DNA from 2 places in the Paenibacillus sp. NPDC058367 genome. Region 2 is predicted to be linked to the other one. Evidence: predicted binding sites of a transcription regulator. Region 2 holds the regulator's gene; the other holds the start of a gene.
What was found. The regulator LexA, encoded in region 2, represses DNA repair genes until DNA is damaged. The targets are predictions, from matches to a motif close to CGAACATATGTTCG.
Positions count from the first base shown of each region.

Region 1: a site for LexA is predicted at 14,433-14,446, ahead of ACFWMP_RS19520 (ImmA/IrrE family metallo-endopeptidase). Genes of this name have one in related genera too.

Region 1 is NZ_JBHXIZ010000003.1:596,954-613,285, reverse strand. It holds gene carB (carbamoyl-phosphate synthase large subunit) at 1-2,248, shown strand, start outside; gene pyrF (orotidine-5'-phosphate decarboxylase) at 2,359-3,105, shown strand; gene pyrE (orotate phosphoribosyltransferase) at 3,102-3,740, shown strand; gene ACFWMP_RS19600 (ABC transporter substrate-binding protein) at 4,305-5,792, shown strand; gene ACFWMP_RS19595 (hypothetical protein) at 5,905-6,069, shown strand; tRNA gene ACFWMP_RS19590 (tRNA-Met) at 6,152-6,228, shown strand; tRNA gene ACFWMP_RS19585 (tRNA-Ile) at 6,273-6,346, shown strand; gene ACFWMP_RS19580 (GNAT family N-acetyltransferase) at 7,072-7,527, shown strand; gene ACFWMP_RS19575 (GNAT family N-acetyltransferase) at 7,604-8,080, shown strand; gene ACFWMP_RS19570 (restriction endonuclease) at 8,122-8,724, shown strand; gene ACFWMP_RS19565 (dihydroorotate dehydrogenase) at 9,265-9,414, shown strand; gene ACFWMP_RS19560 (YjcZ family sporulation protein) at 9,445-9,549, shown strand; partial or broken gene ACFWMP_RS19555 (YjcZ family sporulation protein) at 9,773-9,838, shown strand; gene ACFWMP_RS19550 (DUF2798 domain-containing protein) at 10,388-10,891, shown strand; gene ACFWMP_RS19545 (hypothetical protein) at 11,227-12,216, opposite strand; gene ACFWMP_RS19540 (RNA polymerase sigma factor) at 12,213-12,707, opposite strand; gene ACFWMP_RS19535 (DUF3139 domain-containing protein) at 12,884-13,216, opposite strand; gene ACFWMP_RS19530 (hypothetical protein) at 13,325-13,498, shown strand; gene ACFWMP_RS19525 (hypothetical protein) at 13,623-13,784, opposite strand; gene ACFWMP_RS19520 (ImmA/IrrE family metallo-endopeptidase) at 13,861-14,394, opposite strand; gene ACFWMP_RS19515 (YjfB family protein) at 14,544-14,720, opposite strand; gene ACFWMP_RS19510 (hypothetical protein) at 14,870-15,019, shown strand; gene ACFWMP_RS19505 (NucA/NucB deoxyribonuclease domain-containing protein) at 15,098-15,529, opposite strand; gene ACFWMP_RS19500 (cytidine deaminase) at 15,637-16,053, shown strand; gene ACFWMP_RS19495 (glycosyl hydrolase) at 16,228-16,332, shown strand, end outside.
Region 2 is NZ_JBHXIZ010000002.1:779,032-795,363, reverse strand. It holds gene ACFWMP_RS14515 (SAM-dependent methyltransferase) at 1-176, opposite strand, end outside; gene ACFWMP_RS14510 (ABC transporter ATP-binding protein) at 173-955, opposite strand; gene ACFWMP_RS14505 (thioredoxin family protein) at 955-1,278, opposite strand; gene ACFWMP_RS14500 (cyclic-phosphate processing receiver domain-containing protein) at 1,275-1,619, opposite strand; gene ACFWMP_RS14495 (deoxyribonuclease IV) at 1,622-2,479, opposite strand; gene ACFWMP_RS14490 (Fpg/Nei family DNA glycosylase) at 2,469-3,284, opposite strand; gene ACFWMP_RS14485 (HAD-IIA family hydrolase) at 3,331-4,119, opposite strand; gene rnz (ribonuclease Z) at 4,403-5,350, opposite strand; gene metH (methionine synthase) at 5,495-8,872, opposite strand; gene ACFWMP_RS14470 (FixH family protein) at 9,047-9,478, opposite strand; gene ACFWMP_RS14465 (HAD family hydrolase) at 9,727-10,512, opposite strand; gene ACFWMP_RS14460 (hypothetical protein) at 10,546-11,073, opposite strand; gene ACFWMP_RS14455 (DUF896 domain-containing protein) at 11,123-11,332, opposite strand; gene ACFWMP_RS14450 (LysM peptidoglycan-binding domain-containing protein) at 11,442-11,855, opposite strand; gene lexA (transcriptional repressor LexA) at 12,151-12,777, shown strand; gene ACFWMP_RS14440 (L,D-transpeptidase) at 13,051-13,389, shown strand; gene ACFWMP_RS14435 (hypothetical protein) at 13,539-13,919, shown strand; gene ACFWMP_RS14430 (hypothetical protein) at 14,154-14,732, shown strand; gene ACFWMP_RS14425 (MBL fold metallo-hydrolase) at 14,856-15,662, opposite strand; gene ACFWMP_RS14420 (cupin domain-containing protein) at 15,635-16,135, opposite strand; gene ACFWMP_RS14415 (DUF4352 domain-containing protein) at 16,269-16,332, opposite strand, start outside.

The DNA of each region.
Region 1 (16,332 bases), on a different contig from region 2:
GGGTTACACGCTGGATGAAATCGTCAATCCGGTTACCGGACAGACTTATGCATGCTTCGAGCCTACACTTGACTATATCGTAAGTAAAATTCCACGCTGGCCGTTCGACAAGTTCATTCATGCGAACCGTAAGCTAGGTACGCAAATGAAAGCGACAGGCGAAGTAATGGCGATCGGCCGTACTTTTGAAGAATCGATTCATAAAGCGATCCGTTCCTTGGAAATTGGTGTTCACCGGTTCCGTCTGCCAGGTGCAGAGTCACTGGAAGAGAGCGTGCTGCGTGAACGTCTTGCGAAGCCTGACGATGAGCGTCTGTTCCTGATTGCTGAAGCTTTCCGCCGTGGTTACGGTTTGCAAGAAATCCAGGATATTACGAACGTGGACTGGTGGTTCCTCTCCAAAATTGAAGGTTTGATTAACTTTGAAGAGGTTATTCGCGGCGAAGAAACTTTGTCTGCGGAAACTCTATACCAAGCGAAACGTAAAGGCTTTACAGACCGTGCGATTGCTGAGATTCGTGCAGAAGGACAAGCGAATGGGAAATTCACCAAAGAAGCTGATGTGCGCGCGCTACGTTTGGAGCAAGGTTTAACACCTGTGTTCAAAATGGTAGATACTTGTGCGGCTGAGTTCGAAGCTTCTACACCTTATTACTACTCGACTTATGAGACTGAGAACGAGGTCATTCATTCTGATAAGCAAAAGGTTATCGTGCTGGGATCTGGTCCAATCCGGATCGGTCAAGGGATTGAGTTCGATTACTCCACAGTCCATGCGGTATGGGCCATTCAAAAGGCTGGATATGAAGCGGTTATCATCAATAATAACCCTGAGACTGTATCTACAGACTTTAATACTTCGGACCGGTTGTACTTTGAACCATTATTCTTCGAAGATGTCATGAACGTAATTGCGCAAGAGAAGCCGATTGGAGTTATTGTTCAATTCGGAGGTCAAACAGCGATTAACCTTGCGGCACCTCTAAGTGCTGCTGGTGTGAAGATTCTTGGAACTAGCCTTGATAGCATTGATGAAGCTGAGAACCGTAAGAAATTCGAAGCTTTGCTGGCACGCCTTGATATCGCTCAACCGAAAGGCAAGACGGTTACCGACGTGGATCAAGCTGTAGAAACTGCACAATCCCTTGGGTATCCGGTGCTGGTACGTCCTTCCTACGTACTAGGTGGACGTGCAATGGAAATCGTATATAACGATACTGAACTGCTTAGCTACATGGTAGAAGCGGTGAAAGTGAATCCGGAGCATCCGGTATTGATTGACCGTTACATGCTAGGTAAAGAGGTTGAGGTAGACGCGATTTGTGATGGTGAGACAGTAGTTATTCCGGGCATCATGGAACATGTCGAACGCGCAGGGGTTCACTCCGGTGACTCTATCGCCGTATATCCTCCGCAATATCTGGATGAAGGTCTAAAAGAGAAAATCGCTGAGATCACAATTAAAATCGCTAAGGAACTGAAGACGATTGGACTGGTCAACATCCAGTTTGTTATCTATCAGAACGAAGTATACGTAATCGAAGTAAATCCACGCTCCTCGCGTACGGTTCCTTTCCTGAGTAAGGTGACAGGAATTCCAATGGCGCATTTGGCAACCAAAATCATTCTCGGCAGCAAGCTGAAGGATGACGGTTATACAGAAGGTTTGTGGCCGGAAAGCGATTATGTATCGGTTAAAGTACCAGTGTTCTCTTTTGCGAAACTACGCAGAGTAGAACCTACACTCGGACCTGAAATGAAATCGACCGGTGAAGTTATGGGCCGTGATAAGTTGTATGCAAAAGCTTTATACAAAGGTCTGATCGGAGCAGGGATGAAAATTCCAGCTACTGGCGCTATCATCGTTACGGTGGCAGATAAAGATAAAGCAGAAGCTGTAGAACTTATGAAAGGCTTCCACTCCATGGGTTACAAAATCATTGCTACTGGAGGCACGGCACAAGCGCTTGAAGAAGCAGGCCTCAACGTAATGAATGTAAATAAGCTGGATGAAGGTGCGCCAAACATTCTCGACTTGATTCGTGGTGGGCAAGCTAACTTCGTCTTTAATACACTGACTAAAGGTAAAACGCCAGAACGTGACGGATTCCGAATCCGCCGTGAAGCGGTTGAGAATGGCGTCGTATGTATGACTTCACTGGATACAGTGACGGCACTTCTCAGAATGCTGCAGACGATTAACTTCTCGTCACAGTCCATGCCTGCTTTTGTCGGACAATTGAACTAATCTCATAAAGATGCATAGGGCGGTTTGCGTTTACGCAGACCGTTCCGCTATGCCTAGGGTCTAATAAATAAAGGGTGTGGATGTAGTCTGCACTGGATAGGAGCATGGTTATGGGAGTAGGAGAAGTAGAGTGGAAAGCGATGGCGAACCGTCTGATGATCGCTTTGGATTATCCTGATGTGACTGGAGCAAGAGCCTTGATCGATAAGCTGGCAGGAATTCCTTGCTATATGAAGGTAGGCATGCAGTTGTTCTATGCGGCAGGACCAGAATTTATTCAAGAGCTGAAATCTCGTGGCTATTCTGTGTTCGTTGACGTGAAAATGCATGATATCCCTAACACGGTAAAAGGTGGCGCTCAAAGTCTTACGAATCTTGGCGCTGATATGTTTAACGTACACGCAGCAGGAGGCTCAGCCATGATGGCTGCAGCACGCGAAGGAGCGGCTTCAGCAGTTAGTGCTAATGCTGCCCTTAAGATGCCTTTGATTATTGCAGTTACCCAGCTAACCAGTACGAGTCAAGAAGTGATGAATAACGAAATTGGGATCGCTGGAGAGGTAGCGGATACTGTGGTAAGATACGCCAAGCTGGCTGCCGATGCGGGTCTAGGTGGTGTAGTAGCATCGCCACAAGAGTCCGCAGCTATCGCAGAAGCTTGCGGCCCAGCATTTTGCACGGTTACACCAGGTATCCGGCCAGCAGGTGCTTCCTTGGACGATCAGTCCCGGGTTATGACGCCTGGAAAAGCCATTCGTCAGGGTAGTCACTACCTTGTTGTAGGACGGCCGATTACAGCTTCACCAGATCCACGTCACGCAGCACTAAACATTATTGAGGAGATGACCCTAGCATGAGCTCATTAAATAGAAGTGAACAAGTAGCAAGTTATTTGCTGGAGATTGGAGCAGTAGCGCTGCGTCCACAGGAGCCTTTTACATGGACCTCTGGTATCAAATCGCCGATCTATTGCGACAATCGTCTGACTATGGCTTACCCAGAAGTTCGTAACTATATTGCAGATGCCTTCGCTCAGCTTATTAAGAGCGAGTATCCGGACGCTGAAGTGATCGCAGGTACAGCAACCGCGGGTATTCCACACGCAGCTTGGGTAGCAGATAAGCTCAATCTGCCTATGGCTTATATCCGTGATAAAGCTAAAGGCCACGGCAAGCAGAATCAGATCGAAGGTCTGATTAAGCCGGGACAAAAGGTTGTTGTTATTGAAGATCTGATCTCCACAGGTGGAAGCTCCATCAAAGCTGCTCAGGCCGTGCAAGAAGCTGGTGCAGAAGTGCTGGCTGTACTCGCAATCTTCAGCTATGAGCTGGACCGTGCAGTGGATGCTTTTGCTGCAGCTGAAATGCCATTACAAAGCTTGTCCAACTACAGCACATTGATTGATGTGGCTCTTGCACAAGGTAAAATTGAATCGACGGACGTAGAAGTACTGAAGTCTTGGAGAAAAGATCCTTCATCATTTGGTGTTTAAGCTTAAATAAATGAGTATAGTTTAGGCGAGCCTCTCACTTTTCAGTGAGGGGCTTTTATTATTGTGAGGAGTGCGAATAAAAAGAGGGACACAACATTCTCAACTGTCATCCAAGACACGAATAGTTGTATTTTGTACACTTAAACTAACTCTCCTTAGTGGAATTGGCACTATAGTTGCACTTTGCGCAATTATTATCAGCCTAGTATCTGTCGAAACCTTCTAGTAACGGTTTTTAATTGTACAGAGTGCAATTAAAAGGAGAACCAAAATAAACTCGGCTCTAATAGTTGCAGAAAGTGCAATTATCCAGTCGTAGAGGGTAGGATTGTGTCGGTCAGCGGGAATGTAGCAAGTGAGCAAGTGTGAGTGGGAAAGTGGAGATCGTGTATCTGCAAAAGCTCCTAGTAAGATTTTTATGAGAATAATATGAAGAAATCGTAGTATAACTTTAAACGTCCTGTAACTTCCCTTCTTGATTAAAGCTTTATACTGTTACTAGGATTATGGATTATTTATCCATAAGATGTAGAAGAATCAAGTATTTTATGGGAGGATATAATAATGAATCATATAAACAACAATAAACGGCTCTGGCGCCGCTGGTTAAGCTTTGGGGTATGCGCTGCGCTGATACTACCACTAATCTCTGATGGGTGGAATACGGCTTGGGCTGAGCCTTCTAAGGCTTCAGTGGAGCAACGTGTATTGCGTATTGGGAGTCTATGGTCTGGGGAGGACGATTCGTTTTTTCGTCAGCAGTTTACAGATATGTATGAATTGCAGCATCCAGAAATCAAATTGGAGATTATTCCGGCTATAGATACGAATGACCTTCGGTACAATAACACCTCCTCAGACGCAAGCTCTGACAATTTGGAAAATATCCGAGCGATTATGGGCGGGGATAAGCCTGTTGATGTGATCGTCGGTGATAGCGCATTAGTGAAGAGTTTGGTAGATCATAATCTTGTCCAATCGCTGGAGCCGCTTATAGCGCGTGATCAGTATGATTTAAGCAATATGGCGCCTACAATGCTGAATGGAGTTCGTGAGCTGGGTAGAGGAAGTCTTTTTGCGTTGGCGCCGATCTTCTCGTCTAGTGCGCTTTTTTATAACAAGGGAATCTTTGATGCTGCTGGTGTGAGCTATCCAACGGACAAGATGACTTGGAATGAACTGTTTACACTGGCAGATAAGGTGACGAAGAAGTCATCTAATAAAGAAACTCGGATATACGGGTTCTCGATGAACCGTTACTTAAGTGATCCATTCTGGGATATGCAGAGCTATGTCGCACCGCTAGAACTTACGATGTACGATAATAAGGGTCAGCACATGACTGTAAATACCACACAGTGGAATCAGGCTTGGACTACTTACAGCCAGTTGGTTAAGAAACAAATTGTACCTGAGCTAAATGGGTTGGATTTTGCAGGAACAGAAGGGAATGCCTACAGTCCAATCCAAGGCGATCTGTTCCTCACAGGAAAAGCAGCAATGGTCGTTGGAGAATATGGTTATCTCAATGAACTGGCGGGAGTGGCCCGTAATGCTGCTAAGATCAAAAATTACAGTCCCATCAAATGGGGTGTGGTTACTGTACCTACCTTTCAGGAAAAACCGGATGTTGCCATTGGAACATGGCTTGGTAATATGATGGCTATTAGTTCTACGGCTACTAATAAGGAAGATGCCTGGGATTTGATTAAGTTCGTCAACAGTAATGAGGTTGCGAAAATTAAAGCTCATAACAAGAGTGAACTGACTTCCCGTAAGGATTATATTACCGCTCAGACCCCTTCTGTAAATTTGGAAGCTTTTTATACACTTAAGCCTTTACCTGCAACGGATCCTTTATTGATCAGTTTACAGATGCAGAAGCCTGGGATTAGCCGGATTAGCGATGTTGGACGTCAACTATTCATTGATGTTTATCAGGGGAAGAAAACCGTCGAGAATGCACTCAAAGCTTGGGAGAAGCAAGGGAATACCATGCTGGATACACTTGAAAAAGATCCCACGGTCTATTTTGACTCGATCGGTGAATGACTCTGGAATATGCCCTAAGCCACCAGTTTTCTGGTGGCTTATTTTGTGGAACTTGGGCATGATAAGTTCAGAGCGGTGTATCATAAATTTGCGAAAAGGAGAAGAGGGCATCATGAATTGGATATACTTCGCGAAACTGTTCAGGACCAGATTTCAAGCAGGTTGTTTGGCTAAAAGATTGGAGCAAGATGGCTGGATTTACGGTTATCATGACCCGCGTTTTGTAGAAATTTATCGATCCCGTAAGGGAAGGTACGGGGTTAGATTTCTGCCTTGAGAACTTTTATAAATTCTTCCTTGACGTAGACCCAATTTGTAATGTATATTATTTATTGTCGCTGTTTGAATATTTTTTCTGACGCGGGGTGGAGCAGCCCGGTAGCTCGTCGGGCTCATAACCCGAAGGCCGCAGGTTCAAATCCTGCCCCCGCAACCAATTTATTTACAACAGCAATTGTACATTCGGATATTTTTAGATCCGGGCCCTTAGCTCAGTTGGTTAGAGCGGTCGGCTCATAACCGATTGGTCGGGGGTTCGAGTCCCTCAGGGCCCACTTATCAAAAACCCTTACTTTGTAAGGGTTTTTTGCTGTCTATAGGGTTAGTGATATAAAGAAAATAGGATGGGGAAAGGCCGGGATTTTAAGTTTGCTAACGGATTTGCTAACGTGAATTATTTTTCTGCAGTTTCGAGCTGTTTTTCAGCGTGTTTATTCAGTCCTGCTTCAATTTTGTCAACGGCCTCTTCCAGTTTGATTGGGAGTAGGTGATTATCGTTCGTTTAACATCGCTGGAGTCATACCCAGTCGTTCAGCTACCTTGGATCTATATAGCCTCCACCAGCTAGCAACATACTAAGTCATTATCCTCATATGAGTCTCCATATTCTTTTTTATAAGCCTCGATTTGCTTGTAGCGTTCCTTAAGGTCATCAATAATATTCTGATAAAGTTTTACCCGTCGTATGGAATCATTCGTTTTCGGACGTTGAATGACTAAACCATCACGTGTCCAGTTGGCCGTCTGGATCACCTTGATTTATTTCTTTTCGAAGTCGATATCACCCAAGCGAAGTCCAAGGATCTCACCACGTCTTATTCCCGTATAAATTGTCAATGAAACACAATAGACTGGCGGGCGCCTCATCAAGCTAACAGGTAGTAAAGTTTAACTTAAAATAAACTTTCCGTTTCCCGCAGTTAACTTAAGGTGTAATCTGAAAGCACCTATTTTTGAAGGTGATACTCATCAAGAACCGTATTTATGAAGGAGTGACTTAATGCAAGCTATTAAATCTATAATAGAGTGTCCAGAGCGTCATATAGAGTTTGCTGAATATGTTAAAGAAAAATGGCCAAACGTTCAGAAGGTGGTACTCCCTAAAATTGACGAAAGTTTATCGGCTGAAGATGGTTTGCCATTAACATTTCTGCTATTAAAAAACGACAAAATAATTGGATTTTATCAATTGATTGAGCAGGAATATATAATTCGAAAAGATTTATCGCCATGGATTGCTCCTTTGTTCATTGACGAGAATGAGCGAGGGCAAGGTTTAGGTTCAGTATTGTTGGAGCATGCCAGAAAAATGGTGGGGCAATTGGGATATACGAAGGTTTATATAACGACTGATCATATTCGTTACTATGAGAAATATGGATTCAGAGAAATCGGTTTGGATAATTTTGAATGGGGACGACCCACCAAAATCTATGAACACGACACTATAAAGTAATTTATCGCAACATGGTTTGTTTGGGACTTAACTAACGGGAAACGATAGTTAAATCTACAGAGGGATGGTATCAAACATGGACTATGAAATCAAAATAGCAACCTTGGAACATAAAGAAATACTCAGCAACCTGTTACAATTCTATATTTATGATTTCTCAGAATTTATGGAGTTGCAGTTTGAGGAAAACGGAAAATATGGTAATTATCCAATTGATGAATATTGGTCTAAAGACCCCAATTATCCATATTTAATCAGTCTCAATGGGAAAATTGTTGGATTTGTCTTAGTCAAATTAAAAAATCGGGAAGAAGATGACGCATATTTTTCTATTGCTGAATTTTTTATTGCGAAGAAGTATCGTAGGCTGGGATTAGGGAGATTGGTTGCTAAAGATATATTTGATTTGCACCAGGGAAAATGGGAAGTTTACCAAATAGATAACAACAAGCCCGCTCAACTCTTTTGGGAAAAGGCAATAGAAGAATATACAGGAGGAAAATTTACTGAACGAATTGAAGTAGGAAGAAGAACACAAGTATTCATTAGTTAATGCGAGGTTCTTATATTAATGGGGGTTGCTGGTTGACAAAAATGATAATTTTGTTGGTTATTCTTGCTATCATTACTGCTGTTTTTGTATTCAGAGTTTTATCTAGAAAGAAGAGTTACCCTCCCCAAAGTATAGTAATTGATCCACTTAAGATTACGATCCAGGACATAGACCGAATGGAAGACGGAACTGGCTTTGTAGAATATCTGTATCGTTTATTTTTGGCCATGGGTTATAGTGATGCATATAAAACGAGAGGAAGCAGAGATTTTGGATCTGACTTAGTGTTTACAGACGGGGAGGGGGTTCGAAATGTCGTTCAGGCAAAGCGTTATTCCTATCCAGTAGAGTTAGGAGCTGTTCAAGAGATCTATAGTTCCATGAGATATTACAGGGCAAAAAAGTCCATGGTAATATCCTCAAACCAATATACCTCAGCGTGTGAAGAACTTGCTAGTTATAACGCCGTAAGATTACATAGTAGAAGTGACCTTATAGAAATTATAAACTTTTTCAAGTCAGGGCAGATTGATAAAGCAAAGGATATCCTTGAGTCAGAGCCCAGGATTATACTGGATTCATGGGATAATAAAGCAATTAAGAAGGACTTCAAAGTTGAAAAACGATGGGCTGCGAAGAAATAGATAGTTCGTAGAACAAGGAGCTTTTATACAGATGAACAATGAAGATTTTCAATACAGAAATACATACTTTTTCGTAGGGAATCCAACGATTCTATGGATCACCATACTTGGCTTGGTGTTGTTAGGATTTGTATTGTTTTATTTGATTAAGAAATACATAAAGCAGAGAAAATGAAACCAGGTTTTTCATTATTGTTTATGATGTTGCGAATGAGGAACGACAATCTTTGATGGTTGTAATGTTGTGTGGAGCCCTCATATCTATTGGCGGATATAACTATTTGAAAAACAGAAAAGGTGTTTCTGGCCAACTGCGTAATTAATTGTGAGGGTCCAGTCCAGGAATGGGAGCGTTAAGGTTGCTGATGTTTATTACATCAGAAATGAATTTGAATTTAGTTTTAGCATAAATGTGTATATCAAATACCCCGTCTACCTTAATTGGTTAGCGGGGTTAATTTCATCTCTCATATACCCAAGCATGATCAGAAAACTGGCATATCCTACATTTGTATTCAATTACAAAGGAGGAATTCACGAATGGGCGAATTTGTTGGTGGATGCGGTATTGGAGAACGTGAACGTGAACGTGAACCTGAACGTTTTGTTGGTGGAGCTTTTACATCCACAGGTGCAATCTTGGTGCTCTTTATCCTGCTGGTCATCATTACAAAAGCCTGTATATTTTAAGTGGCATTAATTTACAAAGGAGGAATTATGATGGGTGAATTTGCTGGAGGGTTTGGCGGAGGTTTTACTTCTACGACTGCAATTCTGGTTCTGTTTATATTGTTGGTAATCATATCTAAAACTTTCTTGATTTAAGTTTCAAACCTCCCACTATGACCAGCACCCATAGTGGATATCTGCCAGTAGATACTTGCGGATTTGTAATGAAGATAATGAAAGTTGCCCCCATCAACATTAAGTCGTTGGGGGTAGTTTATGTTTATACGATAAACTCTGTAAATACTGGACTACGCAGCATGACTGATTTGGTCCAGATCCTCATTCTAACCTTTGCCCACAGTCGGGGCTTTAAATGGATAGTACAGGTGCAATCTTGGTACTGTTTATCCTCCTTGTGATTATTTCTAAGACTATCTTGTTATAAAATGTTAGCCGAACTCTCAATCGTTTAATCCGTCAGCACAACTGACGGATTTTTTACATATGGGAATGAGTATCGCCCAAACAATTGAAATGATATATCTCGATAAAACAGGTGAAATTACTCAGCGGAAGATTGAAGTGGATATGCCACTGAAACGGTTATCATATGCTCATAACCGATTGGTCGGGGGATCGAGTCCCTCAGGGCCCACTTATCAAAAACCCTTACTTTGTAAGGTTTTTTTGCTGTCTATAGGCACAAAAATTCAAAGGGAAGAGAATTAGGAAGGCCCGAATTTCGAGTTTGCTAACGGATTTACTGATGCAAGATTTATCGCCATGCGCTTACCTCAGGGATAGTTTAAATCTTTTGAATGCACTAAAGAGCAGAGGAATTTAATAAATTTTAAATAGAGGTCTGACATTCATTTGAAAAAAGTAATATAATTATTAAATCAGTGTGTAGAGATATTGGTCTTTTTATTGGGCCAAAAATATATGTCTCATGATACGTCTGCCATCTGAAATATGATTCACGGAGATGACAAACATGCATGGAGACACAAGACTGCCCAGAAACGGAAAAGAAGGTATATTATTTTCACTCATTATTTCAATCATTTCAGTAAACACTATTGCCCCTATTATTGTGGGGTTGGAACGTGGCTTCAGTAAGGAAGTGTATATAGATACACTAAAGGTTATTCCGTTTATGTGGATGATCGTAGTTTTTTCCGTAAAATTAGTTGCTGGGCCGATTGTTGGGAAAGTGATGCCGAAATACATGGGACAAACCGATGGATTTAATGCTAGGGTGCTGTTGAATACTTTATTGAATGTTACAGTGTTATCTATTTTACTATCGATTATCGGCACATGGGTTGGGACAAAACAAATAAGTCTAGAGCCACTTAAAAACTTCCTTCATATCTGGCCAAGAAACTTTGGTATAGCATTTTGGATTGAACTGTTGGTTGCTCAGCCGATAGCAAGATTTGCGATGAAAACATTACACACAAGACAGGATCGTAAAACAGAAAGTGTAAATGCTTAACTAGCTGGAACGTTGTATACGAATAAGAATCTCAGGAACGTCCATGGTGGGCGTTCTTTTTTTGAGTCCCGTTATCATAGCAGTATTGAACATGTAAAAGAGCCATCATAGGATTAATCTACAACGGCTCTTTTATACTTAGAATCTGATATTCTGACATGACGCAATGCAAACCATGCAGCCAACACAAAAAGGGCGCTGTCGCAAGCCATGAAATGGTTTTGAAGCAGCGCCTTTTTTTGTATCCAGTTAGACTTTTCTGATAGGGATGGTGCCCGAAAAGTTGTCCCAATCGTTATTCCAATCGCTGTACTCTCGGTTTTCGACCATCATTCTTATGGTTTCATACTATCCCATAGCTGCTGGAATGCCCCGGACTCGACCTCGAAGAATACAGGTGCCTGACCGTAATGTACTAGCCCTTCACCAAACAGCGTCAGCTCTACCCTGGCGTTGTCTTCCAGCTGGAGATAGAGAACCTTGCGGTCTTCGCTGTCGTAGATGCCTTGCGCGGTAAGAGACTCTGCTGCCAAAGGTTTGGCCGTTTGGAGTGCCTTCACGAAGCCATTAAGTGCCTCGTCGTCAGCGAGCGGTGTGTACTGCTGCTGCCCGTTGTTCCAGCTGTCGAAGCTTTCCCACTGTGCGGAAGTAATTCGACCTTCAAGATTTAGCTTGCCAAATAGATCAGCGCCGCTGTTTACGGTGATCCCGTTTGTATGCTCATACAGTTCGGCGAATACCTCGCCGTTGATTTCCGAATAGGACATAATCAGGAAATTGGAATCATATCCCTTTATGGAATAGATATCCGTTTCGCCGATGTTAGATGCTAACTCAATATATTTGTCTTTACCGCTCCATTCATCGATGCCACCTGTAGTACGTCCCAGCTTGTCACCGCGCAGAGCGGCAGCATCGGCTGCGTTGATTCGAGTCGCAGACTGTGTATAAATGTTATCTTTATATACGACTAGAGCGATCATATCTGCCATAACGCCAGATTTGGTATCCGGCAGTTCCAGCTTGGGGATAACAATGCTTCCGGACGCATTTGTGCCAGAATTGTCTGGTTGGCTTGGACCTGGAGTTACCTGAGCGATTTGCCCTTGAGTACTCTGGCCATTTAGCTGCTGCCATATATTAGGTGCAGCTAAGCCGATCCCGGCGGCGAGGACGATACTTGCCGCGATATAAACCGTCTTGCGTGGACGTTTCCGCTCCTGCTGTTGCTCCAGTTTGTCGATCAATTCTTTTTTCATCTCTTCACCTGGTTTCATAGAATCCACCGCTTTCTTGTATAATGTTCGAAACTGATCTTCTTTCATTGTGATTCCACTCCTTCCAGCTCCAGTTTTAACAGTTGCCGTCCCCGCTGAAGTCTCATCTTCACGGCAGACTGACTAATCTGCAGAATCTTGCTGATTTCCTGGATGGGATAGTCCTCGTAATAATAAAGATGGATTACGGTTTTATACTTCATAGGCATCGCCATAACTAACTGCAGTAGAGCCAAATCCTCGGGTGTGTCTACCGCAATCGGCTCAGCATTTTCCAGTTTAACCTCGCGCTTGCGCCAGCCTCTGCCCAGTAATGTTTTACAATGATTGGTGATTACCCGGATCAGCCATGCTTTCTGATGTTCAGCGTCTATGAACTTTGGTGCTTTTTCTATCAGTTTGATGAAGGTATCCTGAGTGGCTTCTTCGGCATCTTGGCGGCTGCCTAAATGGACCAAAGCAATCCGGAACAGCATATCTGCGTAGATTTCGTAACTCTTTATCACATGATTTCCCGGCCGGGTCATGGATCGTTGCATGATTCTATGCCCCCTTTACCTATAACACCATTTAGGACGGCATTTGGTCACATTATGTTCCTGAGAAAATTTGTTAGCGTCTAGATCAAGGGTTAGAATCTAAAAAAGGCGCGATTGCCCCAGCAGCCATATCATGACTGCTGAGACAATCGCACCTTTATAATAGAAGTTCCCCTTTAGGGGAGGGGCTCCTCAATATGTTTATATGTATAGTTTGGATCAGTAACTTTTACAGGAGACATGTTATATTGATATATCCGATCCTTCTCTTTTCGATAAAAGTATCTTACGTTAGGTTCATCTGCAAAAATCACCGTTGTACTTACGACGGGAGCCTTACCAATCTGGGTATAGACTTTATAAAGATCTTCATTCTTATAATCTCTCGTAGCTACCAAATAATGAATCACTTCATTATCCATATGATTTCGGAAGGCCTGAAGCGCTAAAGAAGCGACTCCATATACAATAGCGAAGGTAGTAAGAATTATTTTTGTTCTTTTCTTCATTAATTCCCTCCATTTAGATAAAATGTATATATTATAAGATAATATATTGTGACTGGTATGTCATATCTATTGTATCTTGTAATTTACACATTAGAAGGGAGGAAGAAAATGATGCAACAAGAAGAAAAAATACAGGAGCTGGAGCGGCGAATTAAGGTATTGGAGAATCATACTAGTCCCAGGCTACCAGGTCTCAGAATCTTATGGTTTATTATTTGGGGAGTTGTGGGTATATTCCTCATTCTAACTCTTATTGGTGTGATTCAGTTTGTATCCGCATAATAGAGAGCTTACTATTACAAATAAGGCAGCAATTTAACTACCGATAGGTAACCCGCGTAGGTAAAGAATTGCCTGGGTATACTATACTTGCTGCCTTTTTATTATGAACTTACACAAATCATCTTCAGTCGTCTTTGGGTTCTTGCAATAAAATGGAGAAGGTCCCCGTTTCATGATCCACTTCAATCGACTCGATCCCAACAAAATCCGGAATTTCGGGGTGTACTGCATCTACGTTATAATCTGGATGAGTCATCAATAATTCAATTACTTTAATGGCTTCCATATCGATCCCCCTTGCGAGAAATTCCACCAAAATTAATGGTCCTTCATTGCGACTACTCTTATTATCTCCGCAGTCATTATTGAATATGTGTTAATCGTTCTTCGTTTCTTCCCATCACGGCCAATAATTGCCCCTGAAAAACACGTCTTTGAATTTGATCAATCCGCTGTAAAGCCAGCTCGCTTGGCACTTGAAATTCTGCTGCAAGATAGCTGATTGCATCTTCCCGTTGCTCAGGCAATGTCATGCGGGAGATCATGGAGTAGGGCATAGCTGCATAAAGAATAAATCGCTCAGATTCATCCTCCTGTGCCCGCGTAAAATGTTCTGGCATTAATATTTGATCAGTACCATGGCGGAGCAGGTGACAGAGCTCATGGAGAAACTCTAGCCGCTGCAGACTGACTGGAAGCCGGTTGTCAATAAACATGGTATACATCCCCGCTGACGCTTCGATGCTCTTGCTTCTTACATCCAAATAATGAACCCAAATATTAAGCCGTTCTGCAATATAAGCAATCGAAATTTGCGAAGGCTGAGTAAGGTTCAGACGCTTGTATAAATCTTCTGTCCACTTCTCCAGCGCAGTCATTTGATAATAGGATTTCATGTTATTCACATCATTCACCTCATTCAGAATCAATTATAGGATCGTATGTTCGTATAATAAGACAAAAGAAAAGCCCGAGGGGCTGTGTAGGGTAAAAATATAAGGACACATAAGAACGAGTGTTCTTGTGTGTCCTTAGCATAAATCAATTAAACACTAATATCAAGTGTTTTTCCTAAATTGGGAGCAACGCTTTTGCCCAGCATTTCCACCATCGTTTGACTCTGGGTTTCAGCCTGATTTTTGGCAATATTCATGACTTGTATTCCTACATTTTGAGCTAAGGATGCTTGGCTCATTGCTATTGATAACGCGGCTATATCCATATTGCACCTCCTTTGTGTATATCCTGTTTATCGACTGTGCCTACCTAATTCATTAGGTGAATAGCATTTGTTTGCCAATTCGCCCAAACGGCTTATCTCCTTTTTACATATCTTGTGCTGTAGTCATTAATCATTAGGAGGAATTGAACATGGGATTTGAACATGGTTGTGGATGTAACGTAGGTCCGGTAGTAAGCCCAGCAGCAGTAGGTCCGGTGTGTAGCCCTTGGACTTCAACAGGAGCTATTCTGGTACTCTTCATCTTGCTGGTTATCATCACTAAAGCTTGCTTATTCTAAGTTAGATGATGCACATTGTAGCCCCATCCGGAATACCGGATGGGGCTATTCTTTTGAAGCACTGTTCACGTTAGCTTATTATTTGAACATAAATTCTACGCGGGTTCCATCCGCATAATCTTCTAACTGATTGCCAACCCAGCTTCCTGCGCCGCGGTTATCTTTTGGGGTTATGTATTCAATGTCGGCTCCTTTGCCGCCTTCATTACACATGGCCATGGGCCATTCATCGCGGTCGTAGCCTTTTTTGGTGGGGATCCCTTTTAAGGATTCTTTGCGGTTGTCTTCAGCCTGCTCACGGTTAATCGTGCACGTCGCGGACTCCCCTTTAGCAATTGCGTCCTGAATGTGCTTAGCGGTCTCAGGATAACGATCTGATGGGAAGATCAGCTGAACAACTTCTGAATCGGATGTGGACGATGGGGCTGCCGGATCTCCGTTCTGTTCATACCAGTAACCGCCCAAAGCAAGTAACACAACAATGATGAGACCGGTGAGTAATTTCTGTATTTTCAAATCTGCTCCTCCTTTTTTGGAACTTAAAATAGTATATCTTATATCATAATGCAGTGCGATTTAATATACTTAGGAAAAATAAGAGGAGGACGGAATTGGATATGGAGTATTTGATTACGATTGAAGATCAGACGCTTATTGCCTCTGCTGAAGATATTATTACTAGACGCTATGAATGGGGAAGACACCATGTAGGGGCGGCGCTCCGTACTAAGACGGGGGAAATCTTTACAGCGGTACATGTAGAAGCTAGCATGGGACGAATTACAGTCTGTGCAGAAGCGATGGTGATTGGAAAAGCGATATCCGAAGGCTACAAGGAATTTGATACGATTGTTGCGGTAAGGCATTCTGATCCGGACAGCGAGGAAAGAGAAATTAAAGTAGTTTCTCCCTGCGGGATGTGCCGTGAGTTAATTGCTGATTACGGGAAGGATTGCAAAGTTATTGTATCCGAGGACGGCCGGTTAGCTAAATATGATATTTCTGAATTACTACCGCTGAGATATACGAGGTAAATTGGAGATATAGTCAGGAGCCGCCGGGCTCCTTTTTTTTATTGAGCCGTGAATTTATTCAGCAGTTCCTTACACTGTCCTAAATTAAATTACAACTTCATGTCCATTCGCTGAGTTCATGTCACTATTGTCCCCATACTATAACTTAAAAAAGTTAAAAGGATGTGAGAGTGGATGGAACAGCGCAATCTTCGAAATATGGTTGATTCGGCATCGAGGTTTGTGAGCGATGTTCAGTGGCAAATCGCGTATCGTAAATTGCAAATGGCTCCGGCGGAT
Region 2 (16,332 bases):
GCCAGAAAGATTTCTCCTGGTAGTAACAAGGTACTCTTCACAGCACCGAATAAACGGCGAAGCTCTTCTTGCGCATATGGCGCAAATCCGTGATTAGCTGTACAAATATATCGGGAATACACTTCTTCTTCCGGAGCAATGTTCTGCTCTTCGGTATCTTGTCTTAAATCGTTCAAATCGTTTTGCCTCCAGGTCTAATTTTAATCCAGGGACGACCGCTATCCCATTCAACATCAACAGGAATATCATAAGTGGCCAAGATCATTTCTTTCGTTAATACTTCTTCTTTCGGTCCAGATCCAGCTAGCTTACCCTCACGGATTAATGCAACATGCGTGAAAAGCGGGACAATTTCTTCCACATGGTGAGTAACGTATACTACAGAAACATTACGCTGTCTCAGCTTGTCTATTTCAGCCAGCATTTTTTCCCTTTCATATAGATCAAGGCCGGCACATGGCTCGTCCATAATTAATAGCTTAGGGTCAGCCATAAGACATCTTGCCAGCATAGCCTTTTTACGTTCCCCCTGTGACAAGGTCCCAAAAGGATGAAATGCCATATTGCCTAGATTCATATCTTCCAGCATGCTGATTGCTTTCTCTTTTACTTCGGAGGGGATCGTCTCGTAGAAACGCAAATAAGCGTAAGCACCTGTTGCTACGACCTCCCACACCGGATCTTCTAACGACATCTTTTCCATCAAGGAAGGCCCGATATAGCCAATTTCTTTACGAACCTCACGTATATCACATTGTCCATATTTATAACCCAGCACTTCTACAGTCCCTTTGCTAGGAAACAAATAACCAGTCATCATCTCTAAAATTGTGGTTTTACCGGAGCCATTCCGTCCCAAAATGACCCAGTTCTCACCTTCTTTAACTTCTAGCGACACATCGTCCAAGATTAAGCTTTCTTCCCTGCGGAGAGATAAATGTTGTAATGAAATGATTATGATATAACACTCCTTATGTATTCCAGCACTCGCTCAACTGAAACCATGGAATAATAAACTTTCGGATCATTTTCCCGTTCTGCAGAAGCTACAAGTAGTGCAGGAACGCTCGTAATACGATATTGTTGTACCAAATTCGGCAGCATGTTCACATTGCCTACAACCATTTGAAGTTCAGCAGGCAATAGATGAGCCGCCACCTCTAACATCCGTTCAGCAGCCTTACAAGTACCGCACAGTGGAGTGTGTAAGAATACTACAAGCGGTTCTCCTGAACTCTTGAGCGCCTCCAGTAATTCCACTTCATTCATTACCTTCATTTCAAGTCCGTCTCCTCGGCGATATCGCGAAGCTTATCAGAACTCAGGGGACCATTTACCAAAAGCATCCCCTCAGGTTTAGCAGTATATAAGATCTCATACATTTCTTTTCGCCCCCACAGACTGGAAGTGTGCAAATAGATTTCTCGGGGGAACAGTCCTTCCAGTACGATCCGTCTGGCAACTTCTCCACCCGAATAATCACCCGGTTCCATATCGTAATCCAGTGATAAAATATCCACCTCGCACTCACGCAGCATTAGAAGACATTCTTCCGTCGAACGAGCCAGAGCGAACCCTTTAGGTACCTTTCGAAGATCATCCATATAGATATGAATCACAATTACGCCTCCGCTTCAAACCAACCACGCACAGTAGCAATTTCTTTTCGGTGACTGCCATCCGCACCCTTCTCCGTTTCCATGACAACAGCTGAGCTTCGTAAAAGCTTGGAGGACAATAAGCTTTTCAGCCCCTGCTCTCCAATATGTCCTTGTCCGATTCCAGCATGTCTGTCGCGTCTTGAGTCGAAAGGAAACTTAGAATCATTTAAATGAACAGCAACAAGATGTGGCCAAAATCCAAGTCGCTCTCCTCGTTCAAGGAAGTCTTCCGTTCGCTCAGGGTTCCAGATACCAGCTGCGTAAGCGTGACAGGTGTCCAAACAAAATCCTATTTTCTCCGAAAATTGGCTAAGCTCTCGAACTTTCACGAGTTCTTCAAGTGTAATTCCTTCATTTCCATGGTTGCCCGCTTGATTCTCTATAAGCAGCTTAGTACGTCCATCCCAGGACTGAAGCACCTCATTCATACATTGTATAATATTTTGATAGCCTTGTAACGGCTCCATTCCACCAAAATGTCCAAAATGAACAACGATGCCTAATGAACCACAAGCTTCTGCAATCTCCAGATCATTTAAGAGAGAGGCTACATAAACCTTTCGCGGAGTAACATCATCTACACCAGCCGCCATGTTAATCCCATAGGGTGTGTGAGCAATCGAAGCAATCCCTTTGTCTTGGCAAAAGAGCGCACAATCCCTCGTATCTCTTACATCTACCTGTTTAAGTTTCAAACTACGCGGATTTTTAGGAAAATATTGAAAACATGTTGCACCGCTCTCCCAAGCGAATCGGGCAGCTCTCCCATAACCACCGCGAATGCTAACATGTGCCCCTATTTTGGAGCTATTCGTCATGCTGACAGTTTGGGCAATAAAACACTTTGCGTCCAGACTGCTCTGTTTTGATAATCGTTCCCCCATCACGAAGACAAGACTCGCCTTCACGATCATACACTTTACATTGATTATTATATGAACCTGTAACAGTATCCCCAGTCATAAACGGCATTTCCATGTACCCACCAATTTCAGTCGCCTCAGTCAGTACTTTTTGGATGCTCTCATAAAGACGGGCTATAGATTCAGTTGTTAAATTTTGTACTAGTGCAGAAGGTAAAAGCCTAGCTTCAAAGGCAATCTCATCAGCATAGCAATTCCCGACTCCAGCCATCACATGCTGATTTACTAACAGGCTTTTGAGCGCACCTCTCCGTCCCTTTAATAATGCAGTGAATCTTTCCAGCGTCATCCGACGATCCAGCAGCTCAGGTCCAAGCTTACCCATTGTGGCTTCGCTTTCCTTCACCGACAGCAAATGTATATAACCTAAGCGAAGTCCAATAAAGTAAAGGATATGATCTCCAAATGCGATTTCGACTTGTGTGTTACGATCCGGCCGTTCTTCCTCCGTGCCATAAAAAAGTATTCCACCAAGCATTAAATGTAAAAGTAGTCTTCGTCCATCATGAAGATGAAACAAAATATACTTGGCACGCCGCTCAACAAAAACAACACGCGCACCGATCAATGCATTTCTAAAAGCTTCTGTTTCCATATTAATTGATTTTTCTCTGTTCACGATTACATCAGATATTGGCACATTTATAATATGCTGACTAAGCAGCTTTCTATAATTCTCCATTTCCGGCAATTCCGGCATAGCTCATCGTCCCTTCTAGGTTGGTGAAGTAATAAGATCCTAGCTATTATACACCGAGAAACGTTTTAAGTTCAGTTAAATCGGCACAAATTTCATCCGGTGAGATTCCGGTAAGGTTTTTATAGTGGTCAAGATTTTCTGCATTGGTTAATCCGGTAAATACAAGAACTGTACGACAGCCCGCATTTACTCCAGCTGCTATATCTGTACGCATATTATCACCGACAACCACTGCATGTTCAGGCTCTATACCAAGAAGATCTGTCGCAAATTTGATTAAATGGGATTCCGGCTTGCCAATCACTACCGGACTCACTCCACTAGCAGCCTCGATGGCTGCTCCGATCGTACCTGCGCCAGGCATAATGCCATCATCTGATGGCAGCATTAAGTCTGGGTTAGTGAGTACAAACTTTGCTCCTCCCAGAATCCAGCATGAAGCTTGCGAGAGCGACGTATAGTTGAAGGAGCGATCGATGCCTTGCAGTACATAATCGGGTGAGTCTGTGACAATGCGGAGCCCAGCTTCGGTACAAGCCACATGCAAACCCTCTTCTCCAAGTATCGCCACTGCAGCCCCAGGTGATTCCTCAGCTATGTAACGTGCGGCCGCCATTGATGAGGTACATACCTCCTCAGCTTTCGCATCGATTCCCATTCCACATAAATGTGCAGCCACATTAGCAGCTGTACGGGATGAATTGTTGGTAACAAATAAAAAAGGAATGCCCACTTCACGCAGACCTTTAATCAGTAAATCAGCACCAGGAATCATTTTATGCCCATGGTATAACGTACCATCTAAGTCAATCAATAATCCTTTAATCTGTCCCATTATAGATCCCTCTATTTCCATAAAAAATTAATTAATGTGATAAATTAATAATGGTATTAATAAACATTCAACCTAAGCCCAGCTTGGATTTAGAATGATTAATAATACTTTTTGTTTGGTGGTATTGTCCGTTTATTTTCGGCAAGATTTCCAGCCATTCGTACCTCTTTCACGCTGTAATTACTTTAAATCTAACACACTTCGTCGAATGAAATCGAACGAGAGACTCTTCCAGCATTTTTTAGCATAGCACTGTCATTTCCTGCGCTTTCCCGGAAAATAATCATTTCCCCAATTGCCCGTTTTGTCTTCGATAAATTGGATATGTGCCGAATTCCTCCGCTAATAATGTCTCTGGAAAAATGAGTTCAGCTTCTTCCAGCAAAGGAATTAACTCTTCAGACGAACTGTAACGAGAGCTGAAATGAGTCAACAATAGTTGGCCTGCATTGGCTTCCTTTGCTAGCTCTGCAGCTTGACGTGCGGTACTGTGATGGTATTGATACGCCATTTCTGCCAGATCATGAGCAAAGGTTGCTTCATGAACGATAAGGTCTGCATGAAGTGAGAGTTCTAAAGCTCCTGAACAAGGTCTTGTGTCTCCCAAGATCGTAACAATACGCCCTCTTTTAGGTTCTCTAACAACTTCAGCAGCGCAGATACGAACACCGTCATCCGTTATAACATCTTCACCTTTTTTTAATTTTCCATATAACGGTCCAGGCTTTAAGCCATAACTCTTTAGTAATTCCGTATTGAGGCTCCCAGGACTATCCTTTTCCGTTACCCGGTAACCATAGCTATCAATACGATGCTCTAATAATGCTGCCTCCACTTTAAAACCATCATCCTCAAATACCGTTCCTCCTGTATGCTCGACAATCTCAATCTTGTATGGAATTCGGGATTGGCTCACAGCTAAGGATATATCTAAGTATGCCTTCAATCCAGGTGGACCATAAACCGTTAAAGGAGAAGTCCCTCCCTGATAACCACGACTAGATAATAAACCTGGAAGACCAAATAGATGATCTCCGTGTAAGTGTGTAATAAATAGCTTTTCCAGCTTCCCTAGGCGAATCGGTGAGCGAAGAACCTGATGCTGAGTCCCTTCCCCGCAATCGAACATCCAAATGCTACGGCGTTCTTCCAGAAGTCTTAATGCAATCGACGTTACATTGCGTTGTATAGTTGGTACCCCTGCATTCGTACCTAAAAAATATAATTCCATCCTTTGTCCTCCCTTCATCTTAACGGCTGAACAATCTCTTATCTATTCTAAACGTCCTTCTTCCAGCAAAAAACCCCCCAGTTACGGGAGGTTCCGCTGAAAGGGATACAATCCCCCTACAGACCGGGTGTATAAATGAAAGAATTACAGCTTCTCTACATTAAAATACTGTGCTTCTGGATGAGCGAATACCATCGCCGAAACGGAAGCCTCAGGCTCCATCATAAAGCCTTCTGTAAGGTGAACACCGATATCCTCTGGGGATAATAGTTTAAATAGTGGTCCCTGATCTTCCAGATCTGGGCATGCAGGATAACCAAAGGATACACGAATCCCTTGATATCTTGCCCCATGTCTTTGTTTCATGGTCATATCTGCAGGATCTGGGAAGCCCCATGTATCACGCATCATGTGATGAACACGCTCCGCTAATCCTTCTGCTACTTCCAGCGCTACAGATTGTAACGCATGTGAGCGTAAATAATCGCCATTATCCTTAAGGGCTGTAGAGAGCTCACGAACACCGTGTCCCGCTGTTACCACGAGGAATCCAACATAGTCCATCATTCCACTGTCGACCGACTTCAAAAAGTCCGCTAGACAGAGATAAGGCTCAACACCTTGTCTTGGGAAAGTAAAGGTATGCAGAATCTCGGCTGTATTCTGTGGATTATACACGATAATATCGTTACCACTTGATTGTGCCGGAAAGAATTGATACATCGCATGAGGAGTAATCGTACCTTCCAGCATCGCTTGATGTAGAATGTCATCGACAGTACCTTTCAACTCCACAGTCCGCTTATCACCAGCAACTAATTGCGCCTCTACAGAACCTCGTAGCCCCAGATGGTGACCGAGCAGCATTTGCATGTTCACATAAGGGATAATATGCCCCAATGGATAATTACGAATGACATGGCGCTCTAAATCGGGTGGAACAAATACAGGTGCATCTGGAGAAATTTTGGAGCGTACAGCTCTAGTCAGCGTAGGAAGCTCTTGCTTAGGAGCAACTGCCACTGCGGATTCTGCTTCCACTCGAATTTCCTCGGCAATTTTCTCCCGTTCAACAGGATTCATAAGCCGATTAGCAATATCGAGTCCATCCATAGCATCCTTAGCATATAATACCAGTCCATCATATTCCGGCCGGATACGTGTTTTGGTGAACTTTCGGGTCAAGGCAGCACCACCTACCATAATAGGCACATCAATCCCAGCCGTGCGTAGGTCTTGCGCAGTCAGCACCATCTGCTGTGCCGATTTTACAAGTAGTCCAGACAATCCGATCGCATCGGCTTTTTCACGACGAAACGCTTCGATAATGGTCTCAGGTGGTACTTTTATACCCAAATTAATGATCTGATAACCATTATTGGATAAGATGATCTCCACCAGATTCTTACCTATATCATGCACGTCCCCTTTTACAGTTGCCAGCATGATCTTACCTTTTACCGATGTCTCATCCTTCTTCATAAACTGCTCTAAATGACCAACAGAAGCCTTCATTACTTCAGCGCTTTGCAGCACCTCAGCAACAATCAACTCATTGTTATTAAACAGCCGTCCAACCTCTGACATTCCGGCCATTAGCGGGCCATTGATAATCTCCAAAGGTCCTGATTTGGTAAGCGCCTCATTAAGGTCTGGAATAAGTCCTTCTTTGGTGCCTTCAACTACATATGAAGCCAGACGCTCTTCTAGTGACAGGTTAGAAATTTTCTCTTTTTTCTCAACCTTTTTCCCTCGGAAGGCGGCTACAAAAGCAGCAAGCGTGTCGTCATTCGTATTATAAATTAATTCCTCCGCAAGACGACGGTCTTCAGCAGGAATAGACGCATAACGCTCTACCTTCTCGGTATTTACGATCGCATAATCCAATCCAGCTTTAGTGCACTCATAGAGGAATACTGAATTCAGCACTTCACGTCCTGCTTCCGGTAATCCAAAGGAAACGTTGCTGATCCCCAAGATCGTATGAACACCTGGAAGTGCTTCTTTGATTAAACGAATCCCATCAATAGTTTCTTTAGCAGAGCCAATATATTGTTCATCCCCGGTTCCTACAGGGAACACAAGCGTGTCGAAAATAAGGTCTTCTCCAGCTAATCCGTATTTGTTCACTAGTAAGTCGTAGGAGCGTTTGGCAACTTCCAGTTTGTCCGTAGCCTTAATTGCTTGTCCTGTCTCATCAATCGTACCCACTACGATAGCTGCACCATACTTATGAATCAATGGAGTGACCAGCTCAAATTTTTCTTCACCATCTTCAAGGTTAATGGAGTTAATTATCGCCTTACCTTGACAGTACTGTAATGCCAGATCAATAACCTTCGGATCGGTAGTATCGATCATCAAAGGAACTTTAACCTTTTTTACAACTAATTCTAGAAACAGCTTAATATCTTCAATCTCATCACGGTCTGGATCTTGCACGCAGACGTCGATAACTTGAGCACCACTCTTCACCTGTGCACGGGCAATTTCTGAGGCTTCCTCATATTTACCTTCGACGATAAGACGTTTAAACTTACGCGACCCTAATACATTCGTACGTTCACCAACCATGTATGGACGGTTGTCGTTCTCAATATAAATAGGTTCAATCCCTGAAAGTGCCGGTGGATGATTTCCTGCAAGCGGACGTGGAGGGAATTGTGAAAGTGCCTCCGACATAGCACGGATATGTTCCGGTGTCGTTCCGCAACAACCTCCCGCAATGTTAAGCCATCCCTTTTCTGCAAACGCAGCAATTTTACGCGCAAGAGAATCAGGAGATTCATGATAATGCCCATTCTCATCTGGCAGTCCAGCGTTCGGATAACAACTCACAGCCGCTGAAGAGATTGCAGAAAGTGAACGAATATGATCACGCATGAACTCTGGACCCGTCGCACAGTTCAGACCTATTGAGATAGGCTTCAGATGTTCTAAAGAAATATAGAATGCTTCAATGTTCTGACCAGCAAGTGTGGTACCCATCGGCTCTATTGTTCCCGAAATCATCACTGGCAATTTGATACCCGTCTTCTCAAATGCATTTCGAATACCTATACTTCCAGCTTTCACGTTCAGCGTATCCTGAGAGGTCTCTAGCAATAACGCATCTACTTGACCATCAATCAATGCCACTGCCTGTTCCTCGTAGCTATCAACGAGCTCTTGGAAAGTGACGCCTCCTGTAACAGAGAGTGTCTTTGTTGTAGGACCCATCGCACCTACGACATAGCGGGGACGATCTGGTGTATCATATTTATCAACGGCATTGCGAGCTAGCTTTGCTGCAACCAGATTAATTTCACGAGCCCGCTGCGGAATATCATATTCAGCAAGTACAACAGACGTTGCACCAAATGTATTCGTTTCAATGAGATCAGCACCTGCTTCAAGATACTGCTCATGAATCGTCTGAATTACTTCTGGACGAGTTAATACTAGCATTTCATTACAGCCGTCCAATTCTTCCCCACCAAAATCCTCACCTGTCAGAGGCACCTGTTGGATCATTGTGCCCATTGCACCATCTAGAATTAATATTCTTTGTTGTAAGCTTTCCTCAAGTGTATATTTAGCCAACGTATAGTCCCCCCAGTAAAACATTAGAGTAAGTTTAGCAGAATAAAGGAATTTCGAAAAGCCTTCCTTTCCACTCTGCATTATCTGTAATCATAGGAATTGCTATTCTTTTAATTATGGTTTTACAGAGAGTTCTTTATTAGGCATAGAATGCTGAGTTCTAGCAGTTACGTGTGATGTAACAATATATTGTCCTTCTTTCGTTAGTGTTCCCTCTGCTTGATAGATTCCATCACTGACTAGCTTCCCTTTAAATTCAATTTTCTGTTCACTATCATCTTTACTCACAATTTCGAACAGAACCTCTTTCGCATCATCTACTGCCAAGTTGTCTTGCGTCACCACTGCTTCAAAGGTCACCTTCTGATTTACAACAACCTCTTCAGGATTCCAATGTAACTCGACCTTGATAGGTTCCATAGACATGTCCATGTTCATATTCATATTATGTACGCCAGAATGTTTAGTTTGGTCTGATGAACATCCTCCCAATACTAAAAGTGTTGCACCTAATAATAAAGGAACTATTGTTCTTGAAATCTTCATTTAGATTCCTCCCAGTCGAATTGATTACTAAGAATCTACCAATTCATGTTATACATTCTCCATCTATTATACACATTATTATTGGTTTTTCAGTATTTCGCATCAATTCAGCTAAACTCTTGTGACTTAAATCATATACTAGTAAATCTCATCTATCATATTAAATATGATGTAGATATAAAAAAGACAGCAAGTCTCCTAGATACCTAGGAACTCACTGCCTTCTTTAAGCTTAAATGAATGAAATTTTATAAAGATTGGACTAATGAAAGAAGCTCTCCAAGATGTTTGATTTCATAATCCGGCTGAATTTCCGGATCTGGCTGTTTGCCTTTTCTATTAATCCAAACTGTAGTCAAACCTGTTGCCAGCCCACCACGAATATCCGTTGTAAGCTTATCTCCGACCATAACTCCTTGCTCAGGTGCAATATCTAAAAGTTCTAGGGCATGCAGAAAAATTTCCTTATCCGGCTTTCCTTTTCCGAAGCTTCCAGAAATCACGATGTGATCAAAGAAAGGAACGATTTCAGGTACGCCATCTAGTTTCTCTTGTTGCAATGCAGGGCATCCATTAGTCAGAAGCAATAGCTTCACTTTCCCCTTCAGTTCTTCAAGCACCTGAATCGTTTCTTCATAGATGTAAGGTCGATTTCTACGCTCTGCTGCGAATTTGGCTGCTAATGTCTCAGCAAGAGCTTCGTCCTCTACACCAAGTACTGCAAGACCACGACGCCATGCCTCTTTACGATACCCCGGTGCAAGCTGCTGCAATTGACGGAATTCCGGCTGTTCACCTGCAGTAAAGTTCCCCCAAAGTGCTTCAAACGGATTAATCCCAATCATCTTTGTAAACGGGTTCGTTTCGTAGGATTCATATAGTCCAATGGCTTCTTTACGCACCGCAAGTTCCAGTTCTTGTGGATCAATCGTATCCCCAGCGGCTTCACATGCAGAACGAAATGCTTCATTAACGCTCCGATCATCCCAGAGCAGTGTATCATCAAGGTCAAATAGTACGGCGGAAATTGGCATTACAGGTCTCCCTCTCCCATGGCTGGTTAATTTCTATTCGTGAACTACTTCAATTTGGTGAGCTTTTGCGAATGCTTCCAGTCGAGTCCCCATCGCATGTGTATCATAACGATTCATAAGTCTGGTAAAAATCCATTTCGTGCGTTTGCCTTTATGCTTAATTACAACAGCTCCACGCGAAAGGATGATTTTCTCAATATCAGAAGCTGGCAGATACCGTTCGCGGTTGAATTTTATAGTAGATAGTCTAGCATTCTCTACCTTCAAGTACGGACGTCGGAAGAACAAAAGTGCCGCTAGTAAGTAGTACAAAACGACTCCTAGCCAATTCATAAGCATACCATTACCTTTGGCCTGGTCCACTGAACCAATCATCCAAAACATAGTACCAAGCACTAATAACACTACTGGAAATGCAATGTTACGGCCTTTAAAGGTTTCGCTGTTCTTACCAGGAGATTTAGATTTAGATGCGTAAATCGTTTCCTTCCCCTGTTTCTTTCTTTGCTTATTAATTTGCTGCGTGTTGCGTTGAACCATTCTTTCCCAAGAACGGGCCATATGCGTTCCCCCTAGTCATCCAGTAATATCTATGAAAAGGAACAGGGTGTTAATGCTTACGCCCCTTGTTACCTTGTTCATGCTCATCATTATCGACCAATTCAATCGTATTCAATTGTGCTCGGAAGTTATTGCGAATATTCCCCAAATAAATTTCACGAAGCTTGGCGCGTTCCGCCGTTTCCTCTTGATTAAGGCCTACGCTCTTCTGTTTGCGTGCCAATTCGTTAATACGCGCGACCAACTCATCAATATTCAAAACTTTCCCTCCCCTTATAAATTAATTCTAACTCTGCCATGAGAAAAAGAGCTTGTCAAGGTTTACTCCCTGCAAGCTCTTCATGTCCTCTTATTATGTTCTTAGAATATTAATATATAGGTAAAGTGAGAATATCTCCAGCATTAATCTGACTACCTTTAATGCCATTGAATTTTTTAATTCCTTCTATATATACAGCCGTTTTCATATCAGAAGGTTTATTCTCAAGAGCAATACTCCAAAGTGTATCTCCACGTTCAACCACTACGCGCTTCTCATCCTTCATTAAAGTAGTAGATCCTGCAAATACATTACCTACTACTGTAAGTCCTGATAGTACGAGCACAATGATCAATGTCAGTTTAATAACAAAATCTCTTCGGAACAAACGCATCAAGCCTTCAAGCAAAAGCTCTGTTATCTCTTTAATCTGAGCTGAATAACGGGTAATAGGATTATGTCCTAAAGATTCAACCACTGGGGCTTTATCGTAGATGCTACGGTATGTACTGTATTTTAACATGAATATCATCCTCCAAACACTTGTTCTTACTTTTGAAATTATAATAACACGAACATGTGTTTTGTTCAATACTATTTTAGAACAATTGTTCTCTTTTTTTCAGAGGTTAATATTTACCATATTCTTCATATAAAGAATCACTCTTATCGTTTAGTTGAAGGAAACGCAATCAATACAAGACTACCATTTATTAACTCTTTCGAATTAATATTTATAATAGTTAGAACTTATGTTTGTGCGAACGGTAGTTCTATGTTATAATTTTCCCAAACATTACTATATGGGGTTGATTCCAATGTCAAAGATTTCAAGTCGCCAGCTGGCGATCCTGGAATTTATACGTAGCGAAGTCCGCAGCAAGGGTTATCCTCCTTCCGTCCGGGAGATTGGAGAAGCTGTTGGTCTTGCTTCCAGCTCCACAGTTCACGGTCATTTAGATCGGCTAGAGAAGAAGGGACTTATCCGTCGAGATCCAACGAAGCCTCGTGCGATAGAATTGCTTGGCCAAGAGGATTCCGAGAATGTCCATCATTTCGCGCAAACCGTCGCTCGCATTCCTGTCGTAGGTAAGGTTACCGCCGGGGTTCCTATCACTGCTACTGAGAATATTGAAGACTACTTCCCGCTTCCAACTCACTATGTTGGAGATAACAAAGTATTTATGTTATCGGTTCAAGGTGACAGTATGGTCGAAGCTGGGATTATGAATGGCGACTATGTTATTGTTCGTCAACAACAAACGGCTGATAACGGAGATATCGTTGTAGCTATGACCGAAGAAGATGAAGCAACCGTTAAGACTTTTTATAAAGAACGTGATCATATACGTCTTCAGCCGGAGAATCCGGCGTACGAGCCTCTTCGCCTTAATCGCGTGACCATTCTCGGCAGAGTTATCGGATTATTTCGAGATATCCACTAAGTATGCACTCCTACCAAGCGAAAACGGATACCGCCCTTTAAAGGACGGTATCCGTTTCTACGAGAAGTATAAGGATAGGGTATATCGTAAAAATATATACTTTCTTTTATTTTTTTAAAAGCTGTTCTGCAAATGCAGAACAGCTTTTTTATTGTTATCAAACTCCATTTATCAATCACAGAACATTTGTTCCCATAAGCTAAAATGACCATTTTTAATGAATAACCGTTTAGGCATCCTCCTCATATCTTAATTAGAAAGGAGTGTTACACAATGCCAAATTACCGGATTATAGTTGATCTGACGCAGCGTATGCTTTATCTTCTTGATAACGACATTGTGATCAGGGGTTTCCCAGTCGGAATCGGTAAAATGTTAACTCAATCACCACTCGGTGAATTCACAATCATTAACAAACAACCCGATCCAGGTGGTCCATTTGGGGTCTTTTGGATGGGTCTATCTAAGCCTCACTATGGGATACATGGAAATAATGATCCCTCATCCATAGGGCACGAAGTATCCCACGGTTGTATTCGTATGTACAATGAAGATGTGTTAGCACTAGCTGCGATTGTTCCGATTGGAACACGAGTAACGATCAGGAATTAAATCTATCTCTAAAGATAAACACGCCTCACTCATGGTTCAATGGAGGGGGCGTGTTTGTATTTATGTATTTTTGATGACCTAATAGGAATTATGTGGTTATATGTCGAATAATGTTAACAGGATTTCAAATTGAAAGGAAGTGTCTCGTTTTGAACAACTCAAAAATTAGAACCCTCGTCGATTTTAAAGTCGATGCACTTGTTAAACTCTCTGGCTTATTGTTAAACAACGATCAAGCGAGTGGAAAAAAAGTAAATTTACTCACCTCATTCGGCAGTATTCAAGGGACCATCTCCCCTTCCACCTCCAATAAAGAGGATGTTTTTGACTTAAAATCTCTAATGGATGATGTCATTGTAGATGAATACATATCTTATTTAGGTGCGGAACATCCCGATAAAAATTTCAGCTATAACTTTGTAGTCCTTAATGATGTTTCTGTAAGACCCTATACTCACTATGAATCTCCGATCGAATACAAACAGCTAATTGTTTATACCGATCAAATCACAGCCTTCAATTTCTTATGATTTTGACATATTTATTTTAAAAAGCTCTCAACAAAGCACTCCAGCAGTTGCCCCAATTTTGCACTCAGCTCGCAAAATCGGCAGATCTCTGGGTGCTTTCTCTTTTTCTAATCAGTAGTCGTTTCTAAATTCCCACGATTTTCGCTCTTAACAGATACTAGTAGAGAGAATTCAGGCATATCTTTCAATAAGCAATAAATCTTGCTCTACTGAAATCTTTGGAGGTGTGATTACATGCTGATTTTCTTGATGTATATGTTTGCCATTGTAGGAGGAGTCTTAATTCTAAGTGCCGTTATTATAGAATTAAAAAAACTATCTACTTCTTCTGAACTTTCTAAGCTGTTAAACGCAACCTCATCTTTTAATATTATATTCACCAAAACATTCATTCCGCCCAATCAATCGCACTTGATCGCCCTTAATGAACCTTATAAAAAAATAGCAATAGGTACCAGCAATCCGAAAACAAGCAAAAAAGCAATAGCAAAGCTATACTCGTTCGACAATATAATGGGATCAGAGATTGTTGTTAACGCACTAACCCTTTCAAAAGTATCTAAACGACAACAAAACAGCAAATCAACTGCTTCGAGTGCGGATATTAATGTGCTTAATAACGTTGACGAAGAGGCTGATGTTATCGAGGAACTTACGCTTAAAATATACATGAACAGCAATGAAATACCTGTGTATAGTATCTCCTTCTTGCCAGGTTTATTGCCCATTCAACAATCCGACAATCAGTACAAAGAAGCCTACTCCCAAGTCCAACAATTGCATGCATTCTTCAGGTCGATCGTATCCGAATAAATGCCCCCCTTCCACCTCTGATTACTTCACTTTACTTTACCTAATTAGAAATTTTGAAAACCTTAAGGAAAGACAAAAAACGGTCCTTTTAGGGGGCCGTTTTCGCTGCATCCAACATTCATTTTAAAATTGCACACTAAATCCGTTAAATTGGTGAATGCCCGTACCATGAGCAACAAGATCCCGTTCACGTAATTCACGAACTGCCTTCATTACCTCTTGCAAAATATCTGGATCTAGACCCAAAGTATTATGAGAGCCGAATACTTGAGATACATTTGGAATTTGCGCAATCTTTTCTAAAGAAGCCACTAAATCTGCCGGACTAGTAGAGGGATAAAAAGCATAAATTGGCGTAACATCATACAATAAATCCCCTGTAAACAGATACCCGTTCGCATGATCAAAGATGCTGACATGGCCTGGTGAATGACCCGGCGTGTGGTAAATCTCTAATCTACGCCCGCCTATGTCAAGTACATCTCCCTCTCGCAATAGAGCTGTTGGTTTCCCTTGATAAGGCGTATACGTATTAGGATCAAATGTCTCAGGAACAGGAAGAGTAATATCTCGGCTCATATCTTTTCTGATCTGGGCAAGGGACAAACCTCGTATTCCATTAATCAGCCAATCCTCATCCTCTTTATGAACATAGATCGTCTCAAATTGTCCATGACTGCCTATATGGTCTGCATGCACATGCGTAGTGATGACAGCGATAGGTAAATCCGTTAACTGATCCGTTATTCTTTTTATATTATCGATGCCTAATCCCGTATCAATCAACACCGCTTGTTCTTTCCCTAACAACAAAAAAGAGTGCACCTTTTCCCAATGTCCATATTCACTGATTGCATAAGTAATTGGATCAATTTTCGTGACTGTGAACCATCGATCTTGAATCAAGTGTGATCCTCCATTCCGTTCCATTTCTCCCTTACCTGCTCTTCTCCTTTATAATAGTCCGCTTGTTGATCTGCCTGATAAATTTCTTGATAGGGGAGAATGTTGATTTTACCTGAGTCCGGATATTCGCAAACATCTATGCCCTGGTTCGTTCGGAGATCAAGATACTTGCAAGGGGCATCCGTATGATTATAAAGTTGATGCGCTCCTTCAGGTCCTATTTCAAAAAATAGTACATCACCTTCAGAAACCTCACTAAAACCCTCGGGAGTTCTTAACATCGCTTTTCCCGTCAAAATCACAAATATTTCTTCAGCGTTTCTATGAAAATGATAAGGAAAGGAATACTTATCTGGATCAAGCGATCTTATGTCGAAGACAAGATGTTTAGAATTAGCGATTTCAGCTAACCTCTCACTCGTATGCCAAGCAAACTCAGGGATCGGAGATAACTTTTGTTTAAATGAAACTGTATTTTCATTAAAAATCTTCGCCAAATATAACACCCCTCATCCATTACGCTTTTCTTTCAATATAATCGGTTTGGTACTTTATGTAAATGCAGATTATCAGGTTTAACAATAAAAAAAGCCCCGCCAGCATTGGCGAGACTCTTATATGTGAGATATCCTATTTATTTTGAAGAACGATTTTGATTTCTCCATCTGAACTAAAACTTAAAACCGTAAAATCA